2 linked regions of the Nitratireductor mangrovi genome follow. The protein of the gene in region 1 interacts with the protein of each later gene in a pairwise test. Links are inferred from orthologs where the notes say so. Each region holds a gene or a part of one and is shown on either strand. Other genes may lie near its edges.

Region 1 (4,919 bases):
GCCGGTCTGGACCGTGCGCGAAATCGATTCGCCCTTCCTGGCGGCCTGCGCGACGCGCTGGTTAAAGCCGTCGATGTTGCGCACGCCGACCTTCGACATCTTGCGGTAGCGGTCCTCCATCTCCCGCACGGTCCACTTCAGCGCCACCACCGCCTTCTTCGGATCGGTGACGACCGGGGTGAGCAGATGGGGGACGCCGTCATAGACGGAGAGCTCGAGCATCTTGGGATCGATCATGATCAGCCGGCACTGTTCCGGCTTCATGCGATAGAGGATCGACAGGATCATGGTGTTGATCGCCACCGACTTGCCCGAGCCGGTGGTGCCGGCCACCAGCAGATGCGGCATCTTGGCGAGGTCGGCAATCACCACCTCGCCATTGATGGTCTTGCCGAGCGCGAGGCCGAGCCTGGCCTTGGTCTGCTCATAGTCGCGCGAGGCCAGGAGTTCGCGCAGGAAGACGGTCTCGCGGCGTGCGTTCGGCAGTTCGATGCCGATGGCGTTGCGGCCCGGCACGACGGCAACACGACAGGCGATCGCGCTCATCGAGCGGGCGATGTCGTCGGCAAGGCCGATGACGCGCGAGGATTTGATGCCCGGGGCCGGCTCCAGCTCGTAAAGCGTCACGACGGGGCCGGGGCGAACATGAATAATCTCGCCCTTGACCCCGAAATCCTCAAGGACGCCTTCCAGCAGGCGGGCATTCTGCTCCAGCGCATCCTTCGACAGGCTCGGGTCGCGGGCCATGTTCTTGGGCTCGGCGAGGAAATGCAGCGACGGCATCTCGAACTCGGCCATGCCGATGAAGGAGGTCTGCGCCTCACGCTGTACCCGCACACCTGGCTTCGGCCGTGGCGCCGGGTTTTCGACCCGTGCGGCGGCGGCCACCGGCTCATCCGGGAAATCGTCCGGAGCCATTTCGGTTGCGAAATCGAAATCGCCGGGTTCGGGCATGAAGGGTTCGGCCGCCCGCGACATATCGAACTCCGGTTCGACGCGCCGGCCGGGCCGAACGTCGGAAAGATCCATCAGGCCGTCAACATCGTCCTCGTCGTCATGGGGCATGCGGTGGCGTGCGGAAAGCCGGCGGACGAAGGCGCGCGCAGACAGCCACCAGTGCACGACCGCGCCGAGCGCCAGGGCGCCGTCGCTTTCATCGTCGTCGTCGGCCTCGATGTCGTCTTCCAGGTCATCCGCCGCATCGGCTATTTCGTCCTGCGGTTGTGGGCGCCGGGCGAGGATGCCGGCGGCAAAAAGGGCAAGCCAGAGCGCCGGGAACCCGAACAGGGCGCCGGTCAGGACGGCGAAGATGCCCTGCGGGTATCCGCCGGCGAAGAGCCCCGGCAGTTTCAGCACCATGTCGCCGAAGACCCCGCCGAGTCCGGTCGGCAGCGGCCAGGTCGGCGGCGCCGAGAAGCAACCCGCGACCGCCGACGCCAGGATAGCCGCGACCAGCCATGCGACGCCCCGCCTTGGCAGCCGGTCGGGCAACCGCGCGGCAATCATGAAAAGGCCCCAGGCGAAGGCCGGAACCAGGGCGGCGACCGAGGCAAGGCCGAAGAACTGCATGCCGATGTCGGAGAAGATCGCGCCGGGATAGCCCATGGCGTTGGTGACGACATTGTCGGTGGCGTGACTGAAGCTCGGGTCGGCGACGTTCCAGGTGGCGAGTGCCGCGACCGCGAAACCGCAAAGGCAAAGCAGCGCGACGCCCGCCGCCCGCAGGATCAGGCGTTGCAGGAAACTCTGGATGCCGTGGCCGATGCCGGAGAGGGCGAACGTCGCCGAATTGCCTGGTCGCATGCGTGGTTCCTTCAGACGCGGACCGCCGTCCGCGCCACAGGTGCGGGGCGGGTCCACGCACACACTAGGAAGCCAGGGTTAAAGCGGCATTAACCATGCCGGCGCCGGCGCCGGGCGGCGCACAAAAAAGAGGCCCAGCGCGGGCCGGGCCTCTTGCGAAAGATTGCGAGGGGAGGCCAGAGGCCCCTCCCCGCGGTCTCATGGCCTATGAGTGGTAGGCGGCCTCGCCGTGCGAGGTGAGGTCGAGCCCCTGACGCTCGGCTTCCTCGGTCGGCCGCAGGCCGACGACCAGGTCGACGATCTTGAACAGGATGGCCGAAATGACGCCGCACCAGACGACGGTCACGAGGACGGCGACGATCTGGATCCAGACCTGAGAGGCGATCGAGAAATCCTCGCCCCCCGTGCCGCCAAGTGCCGGCGCGGTAAAGATGCCGGTGCCGATGGCGCCGACGATGCCGCCGATGCCGTGGATGCCGAACACGTCGAGCGAGTCGTCGTAGCCCATCTTGATCTTCACGACGGCGACGAAGTAGTAGCACACCGCACTGGCTAGGGCTCCGAGCACGATCGCGCCGATCGGACCCACCGAGCCGCAGGCCGGCGTGACGGCGACGAGGCCGGCGATGATGCCGGAAGCCGCGCCCAGCATCGAGGCCTTGCCACGCACGAGGCTTTCGATCACCACCCAGGCGATGGTCGCGCCGGCGGTGGCCACGAAGGTGTTGATCATGGCAAGCGCCGCGCCGCTCGTTGCCTCAAGGTTGGAGCCGGCATTGAAGCCGAACCAGCCCACCCACAGCATCGACGCGCCGACCATGGTCAGGGTCATGGAATGCGGCGCCATGTTGTCCTTGCCGTAGCCGACACGCTTGCCGACCATGATGGAGCCGACGAGGGCGGCAATGCCTGCATTGATGTGCACCACCGTGCCGCCGGCGAAGTCGAGCGCGCCGAGGTTGAAGAGGTAGCCGGCGCCATCCCAGACCATGTGCGCGATCGGGAAATAGACGAACGTCACCCAGAGGATGGTGAAGACCACCACCGCGGAGAACTTGATGCGCTCGGCGAAGGCGCCGACGATCAGGGCGGGCGTGATCACGGCGAAGGTCATCTGGAAGCAGATGAAGATGTACTCAGGCAGCACCACGCCGTCGGTGAAGGTCGCCGCGGTGGAATTCGAATCAACGCCGGCGAGGAACAGCTTGCCGAAGCCGCCCCAGAACGGGCTGGTGCCGCCGCCGAAGGCGAAGGAATAGCCCCAGAGCACCCAGATCACCATGACGATGGCGGCGATCATCGTGCACTGCATGAGCACCGACAGCATGTTCTTGGCGCGCACGAGCCCGCCGTAGAAAAGCGCCAGCCCGGGCATGGTCATGAAGAGAACCAGAAGGCTGGCCGTCATCATCCAGGCGGCGTCGCCCTTGTCCATGACGGGAGCGGCTTGTTCGGCGGTCTCCTGCGCGAAAGCCGTCAGCGTACCAAAGGCGGCCAGGCCGGCACCGCCAAGCATGGCGGGCCCGATCCCGCGCTTGATGAGGGTTGGAATGGTCATGACTGTCTCCTTGAAATCGAAATGGCGTCTAGAGCGCATCGACGTCGGTCTCGCCGGTGCGGATGCGCACGGCCTGGTCGATCCCGTAGACGAAGATCTTGCCGTCGCCGATCTGGCCGGTCTTGGCGGCGCTGCCGATCGCCTCCACGGCCTTGTCGACCATGTCGGAGCCGACCGCGACCTCGATCTTGACCTTCGGCAGGAAGCTGACGGCGTATTCGGCGCCGCGATAGATTTCCGTATGACCTTTCTGTCGCCCGTAGCCCTTCACCTCGGTGACGGTCAGGCCCTGGATGCCGACATTGGTCAGCGCTTCGCGGACCTCGTCGAGTTTGAACGGCTTGATGATAGCCATCACGATTTTCATCAGGTTTCACCCTTCGTTTGTTGCGGGTCCCCCGCGTTCGTTCGCACTGCGACCGCCGCTGACGGCCGAAGAGTGAGAAGGGTGATTCAAGCTCCGTGCCAGATTCGGCAACGAAGTGTTAACTTTCTGGATTTGTTGGCCAATTCAACAGCCCGGCAGGCTGTTGCTGCGCCTGCGTAAAAGCGAACTGCACAAAATATGTGCAGATTCGGATTTTTGCCTAGTTCGCGGGCTTGGTGCGCGGCCGGATCAGCCCTTCCTGCGCCACGGAAGCGATCAGGACGCCGTCGCGGCCGTAGATGGCGCCGCGGGTGAAGCCGCGTGCGCCGGACGCCGAGGGACTGTCCTGAGTGTAGAGCAGCCAGTCGTCGAGCGTGTGTTCGCGATGGAACCACATGGCGTGGTCGAGGCTCGCGACCTGCAGGTCGGGATCGAAGATGGCGCGGCCATGGGCGAAGGTCGACGTGTCGAGCAGCGTCATGTCCGACAGATAGGCAAGGACGGCCGCCTTCAGCGGCCAGCTGTCGGGTACGGGGCCGGTAGTGCGTAGCCAGATGTTCTGCTTCGGTGGCAGTTTTTCACGGGTGACATAATGCTCGAGATTGACCGGCTTGATCTCCAGCGGCCGTTCGCGCGCCCAGAAGCGGCGGATGATGTCCGGCACATTCTCCATGTGGTCGAGCAATTCGCGCTGCGTCTTGAGTTCTTCCGGCGGCGGCACGTCGAGCGGCATAGGGAACTGGTGGTCGAGACCGGGCTCGCTGAGCTGAAACGACGCCTCCAGCGAAAAGATCGCCTTGCCGTGCTGGGTCGCGACCACCCGGCGTGTCGTGAAGGAGCCGCCGTCGCGGATGCGGTCGACCTCGTAGACGATCGGCACCTGGGTGTCGCCGGGCCGCATGAAATAGCCGTGCAGGGAATGCACCTGGCGATCCGCCTCGACGGTTCGCTGCGCCGCCACCAGCGCCTGGCCGATGGTCTGGCCGCCAAAGACGCGTTGCCACGCGGTCTGGGGGCTGCGACCACGAAACAGATTGTGTTCCAGCCGCTCGAGGTCGAGAATGGCCAGAAGTTCCTGCATGGCTGGCGACATCGCCACGTCCCCGCTCGTCGATACGCCTGATTGTTCAGACTTGGCGGTTTCGACCAGTTGAACAGGCGGAAGTCAAGCGGGAGGCTGATAGCGGAGAT
Region 2 (5,058 bases), 2.3 Mb from region 1 along the record:
TATAAAGATAGCTGTCATCGATCTCCGCCAGCCGGATGATGGAACCGACGATATTGCGGGTGCGCGGCTCGATCAGCACCGGATCGCCGTCGGCCGCATCCTTGACGGCGCCTGCGGGCGGTTCCGGCATCGCAAACTCGGCGCGCGTGTCGGCCTGGATGATGACGCTGCCGTCGTTCCGGATCAGGGCGGCGTGGGCCAGTCCGCGGCCTACCGCCTGCTGCGTCATGAGTTGCTGGAAGCCTGTGCGGTCGAGGCTGTAGAGGGCCCTGTTCTGGTCGAGCGTCACCGCCATCGACAACGCCGTGCCCTGCAGGTTGCGCGCATTCTCCTGGACGTATGCCTCGGCGATCGACAGCGACGAACTCACGATCGCCTTGGTCTTGATCTCGAACCAGCGATCGAGCCCGATGTCGAGCGTGATCGACGCGATGATGGCGACCGCGAGCGCCGGAACGGCTGCGATCAGCGAGAACAGCGCGACGATGCGCACGTGCAGCCGCGAAGCGGCCTTGCCGTGCCGGCGCGCCACGATGATGCGGTGCACCTCGCGGCCGATCAGCGCGATCAGCGCCAGGATGAGCGTGACGTTGACGGCAATCAGCGTCAGCGTGACCTGGCGGGTCGGCAGGATCGGTCCGAGACCGACCAGGATCGAAAACGAAACGGCCGCGCAGATCAGTGCCGCCACGACGGCGATGATGCCCGGCAACGCCAGCAGCCTGCGCCCCTCCGGCGAGGCGGGGCCGATCACGTCGCCGGCCCGCATGAGTTCGGTCTGAGTCGTCATTTCCTGCCACGCAGTCGCCGTGGCACTCATGCAACACAATGTGGCGATTCTGCAACAAAATCGCGGCAGTCGTGGATTTTTCGGGCGCTCAGCCGCCGCGTGCGGTGCGGTAGACGTTGATGCCCAATTCGCGGATCTTCTTGCGCAGGGTGTTGCGGTTGAGGCCCAGCAGTTCGGCTGCCCGGATCTGGTTGCCGCGCGTGGCCGTCATTGACGCCAAGACCAGCGGATATTCGACCTCGGCCAGGATGCGCTGGTAGAGCCCGGCCGGTGGCAGCTCGTCGCCATAGGATGTGAAATAGCGCTGGAGATAGTGCTCGACCGCCTGGCCGATTGTGATGTTGTCGGGCAGCATCGCCTGCGTCTGTCCGGCCTCGGGCCGCGCCGCGCCGCTCAATTCGGCGTCGATGATCTCGGCGGTGATCTCTTCCTGCGGGTAGAGCGCGGCCAGCCGCCGCACCAGGTTTTCCAGTTCGCGCACATTGCCCGGCCACGAATAGCGTTTCATGGCGTCGAGCCCCGCCGGGACGACGCGCTTGGCCTGCAGGCCTTCCTTCTCGGCCGCGGCAAAAAAATGCCGCACGAGGTCGGGTACGTCCTCGGCGCGCTCGCGCAGCGGCGGCAGGCGAAGCGGCACTACGTTAAGGCGATAGAACAGGTCCTCGCGGAACAGGCCCTGATTGATCAGGGTGCGCAAATCCTTGTTGGTGGCGGCGACGATGCGCACATCGGTCTTGATCGGGGTGCGGCCGCCGACGGTCGTGTATTCGCCCTGCTGCAGCACGCGCAGAAGCCGGGTCTGCGCCTCCATCGGCATGTCGCCGATCTCGTCGAGAAACAGCGTGCCGCCCTCGGCCTGCTCGAAGCGTCCGGTCGAGCGGTGCTGGGCACCGGTGAAGGCGCCCTTCTCGTGCCCGAACAGTTCCGATTCGATCAGGTCGCGCGGGATCGCAGCCATGTTGATGGCAACGAAGGGGCCGTTGCGGCGGCGGCCATATTCATGCAGCGCGCGGGCGACCAGTTCCTTGCCGGTGCCGGATTCGCCGCTGATCATGACCGTCAGGTCGGTCTGCATCATGCGCGCCAGCATGCGGTAGATGTCCTGCATGGCTGCCGAGCGGCCGACCAGTGGCATCGATTCGGGCTGGTCGTCGCTACGCTGTTCGGCTGCCGGCTGTTTCGGCTCCGACAGGGCGCGGTTGACGATGCCCAGCAGTTCGGTGAGATCGAACGGCTTGGGCAGGTATTCGTAGGCGCCCTTTTCGGAGGCCCGGATCGCCGTCATGAAGGTATTCTGCGCACTCATGACGATGACCGGCAATTGCGGCCGCGCCTTCTTGATGCGCGGCAGCATGTCGAAGGCGTTCTCGTCGGGCATGACCACATCGGTGATCACCAGATCGCCCTCGCCCGCCGCCACCCAACGCCACAGCGTCGCCGCGTTTGACGTCACGCGCACGTCGTGGCCGACGCGCGACAATGCCTGGTTCAGCACGGTGCGGATTGCGGCGTCGTCGTCTGCAACAAGAATGCTGCCGTGGCTCATCGATCGTCTCTTTCCGGGGTTTGGTCGCCGCGCCGACTGCCGCTTTCCTTCCAGGCCGGCATCAGGATGCGGAACGTGGTGCCACGCGGGGAGGAATCGCATTCGATGACGCCGCCATGCTCGCCGACGATCTTCGCGACCAGAGCCAGGCCAAGGCCGGAGCCGTTCGTCTTGCTGGTGATGAAGGGATCGAACAGGATCGGCAGGATGTCGTCGGGCACGCCGGGGCCGTTGTCGTGGACGCAGAATTCCAGCGGCAACGAGACGCGGTCGCGGGTGCCGGGAACGGCGAGCCTGATGCCGGGCCTGAACGCCGTCGACAAGGTGATCTCGCCGCCGGTATCCGGCCCGACGGCCTCGGCGGCGTTCTTGACCAGGTTGAGGAACACCTGGACCAACTGGTCGCGGTTGCCGTAGACCGGCGGCAGCGACGGATCGTAGTCCTCGAGGATACGGACCTTGTTCGCGAAGCCGTTGCGGGCGATCGCCTTCACGTGGTCGAGCACGACATGGATGTTGACGGCCTCGCGGGCGATCGGGCGTTCGTCCGAGAAGACCTCCATGCGGTCGACCAGCGCCACGATGCGGTCGGTTTCGTCGGTGATTAGCCGGGTCAGCGCCCGATCCTCGTCTGATGCACTCGATTCCAGAAGCTGGGCGGCGCCGCGAATACCGGAGAGCGGGTTCTTGATCTCGTGGGCAAGCATCGCCGCCAGCCCCGTGACCGAGCGTGCCGCGCCGCGATGCGTCATCTGGCGATCGATCTTGTCGGCCATCGAGCGTTCCTGGAACATCACCACCACGGAGCCCGGAAGCTCCGGCACCGGGGCGACGAGGATATCGACCAGCTTGTCGCCGCCAAGGCGCGGCGAAGAGATATCGACCCGGTATTCGTTGACCGGCGACTGGCGCTCGCGCACCTGTTCGACGAGTGTCAGCAGCGGGCTGCCGAACGGCACGAAATGGCCGAGCGTGTTGCGCGCCAGCATGACGGCGCTGGAACGGAAAAAGTCCTCGGCGTCGGCATTCGCGAAGGAAATGCGGTCGTCCGCGTCGAGCATGATGACGGGGTGGCGGATGGTGTTCAGCACTACCTCGGCCAGCGACACCTGCGGCGGGGAAAGCGTCGCTGTCGTCATGCGGCGCTCCTCAGGCCGGGCATGGCGTCGCCTTGCAGAATGAAGGCGGCACGTAGCGCGGCGGCGACCTGCCCGGGATCGGTGCCGGTCATGATCGCGTGGCGATCCGCCTGTTCGAGCGCTTGAGCGTGCCGGTCGAGATACCAGCCCAGATGTTTCCGGGCATGGCGCACGCCGGTCGTCACGCCATAAAGGGACAGCATGTCGCGATAATGGTCGACCACATAGTCCGCGATCTCTTCCGGCGAACTTGGTATGCCCGGCGCGACCGTGCCCGCGGCACGGGCGGCGATGGCGCCGGCGATCCACGGCGCACCGCAATGGGCGCGCCCGACCATGACCGCATCCGCGCCGGAGGCTTGCAGGACCGCGACCGCGTCGTCCTCCGTCTTGATGTCGCCATTGGCGATCACCGGGATCGACACGGCCTCCTTAACCCGCCGGATGGCGCGCCAGTCTGCCTGCCCCTTGTAGAACTGGCAGCGGGTGCGCCCATGCACCGTCACCATCCGCGCACCGGCGGCCTCGGCCCGGCGCGCCAGCTCGGGCGCCAGCAAAGCGCTTTCGTCCCAGCCGAGCCGCATCTTCACGGTGACCGGAACCGAAACGGCTTCGGCTGCCGCCGCGATCAGCGATTCGGCAAGGTCCAGATCGAGCATCAGTGCCGACCCGCAATAGCCGCCGGTCACCTTCTTGGCCGGGCAGCCCATGTTGATGTCGACGATGTCGGCGCCCTCGCCCGCCGCGATCCGCGCGCCCTCGGCAATCCAGCGCGCCTCGCGGCCGGTCAGCTGAACCACGCGCGGCGTTTCGTCGGCCCACAGCAGTCGCCGCCTGGTGTCGCCACGCCCGCGTGCAAGCTCGCCGCTGGCAATCATCTCGGAGACCACCATGCCCGCACCGTGGCGGAAGGCGCGGCTGCGAAAGGCGCTGTCGGTGATGCCCGAGAGCGGCGCCAGAAACACCCGGTTGCGAATTTCGACCCCGCCGACCCGCAAGGGCTGAGCCAGATCGTCAAGAACTGCCATGCACATTTTCCGCGCACAATCTCATGCTGCTTAATCCTTAGCCATTGACGGACGATGTTGCAATGCGGAATCCAGCATCCGGACTGCACGCCGGATAAACTTCTGGCCTTCCCCCGGCAGCCTCGCTAATCCAGCGCGACTGATACGGAAAAGGCCCATGTCCACGCGCGAGAAGGGAACGATCGCCGCCGTCATCGTCGCGGCAGGCCGCGGCGAACGCGCAGGCCAGCGCGACGGGCCGAAGCAATATCGCTCCATCGGCGGACGCGCCGTGCTGGCTCATACCATCACCGCGTTTTTAGCGCATCCCCTCGTCGGCAGGCTGGTCGTCGCCATCCATCCCGAAGACGAGGAGCTGTTCCGCACCGCCGTTTGCGACCTGCCCCCGGACGTCGTCATCGTCCATGGCGGCGCGACGCGGCAGGCCTCGACCTTGCGGGCGCTTAAGGCTCTCAAACCCTCCGCGCCAGGCGCGGTGCTGATCCATGATGGCGTCCGGCCCTTCGTGTCGGAGGGCCTCATTGCGCGGGTCGCAGCGGCTGTCACTGCCGATAC

Evidence for each region. Proteins that work in one complex are often made in the same cells at the same time.
Region 2: the proteins of FQ775_RS18335 (region 1) and FQ775_RS07135 interact in binary tests that used the Escherichia coli proteins (3 or more experiments, as listed by UniProt). The link is inferred for Nitratireductor mangrovi from one-to-one orthologs.

The regions. Positions count from the first base shown.
Region 1 is NZ_CP042301.2:3,740,637-3,745,555, reverse strand. The notes cover bases 2,060-4,919. They hold FQ775_RS18335 (P-II family nitrogen regulator), read right to left. Parts: upstream 3,729-4,919; coding sequence 3,390-3,728; downstream 2,060-3,389. Other genes in these bases: tesB (acyl-CoA thioesterase II), read right to left, coding at 3,949-4,821; FQ775_RS18340 (ammonium transporter), read right to left, coding at 2,060-3,319. Also shown: FQ775_RS18345 (DNA translocase FtsK), read right to left, coding at 1-1,803; more of FQ775_RS18340, read right to left, coding at 2,009-2,059. UniProt on the Escherichia coli protein: Involved in the regulation of nitrogen metabolism. Regulates the activity of its targets by protein-protein interaction in response to the nitrogen status of the cell.
Region 2 is NZ_CP042301.2:1,452,838-1,457,895, reverse strand. Bases 1,405-4,403 are described here. They hold FQ775_RS07135 (two-component system sensor histidine kinase NtrB), read right to left. Parts: upstream 3,476-4,403; coding sequence 2,333-3,475; downstream 1,405-2,332. Other genes in these bases: dusB (tRNA dihydrouridine synthase DusB), read right to left, coding at 3,472-4,403; ntrC (nitrogen regulation protein NR(I)), read right to left, coding at 1,405-2,336. Outside these bases: FQ775_RS07145 (sensor histidine kinase NtrY-like), read right to left, coding at 1-790; more of ntrC, read right to left, coding at 879-1,404; more of dusB, read right to left, coding at 4,404-4,503; FQ775_RS07125 (bifunctional 2-C-methyl-D-erythritol 4-phosphate cytidylyltransferase/2-C-methyl-D-erythritol 2,4-cyclodiphosphate synthase), read left to right, coding at 4,661-5,058.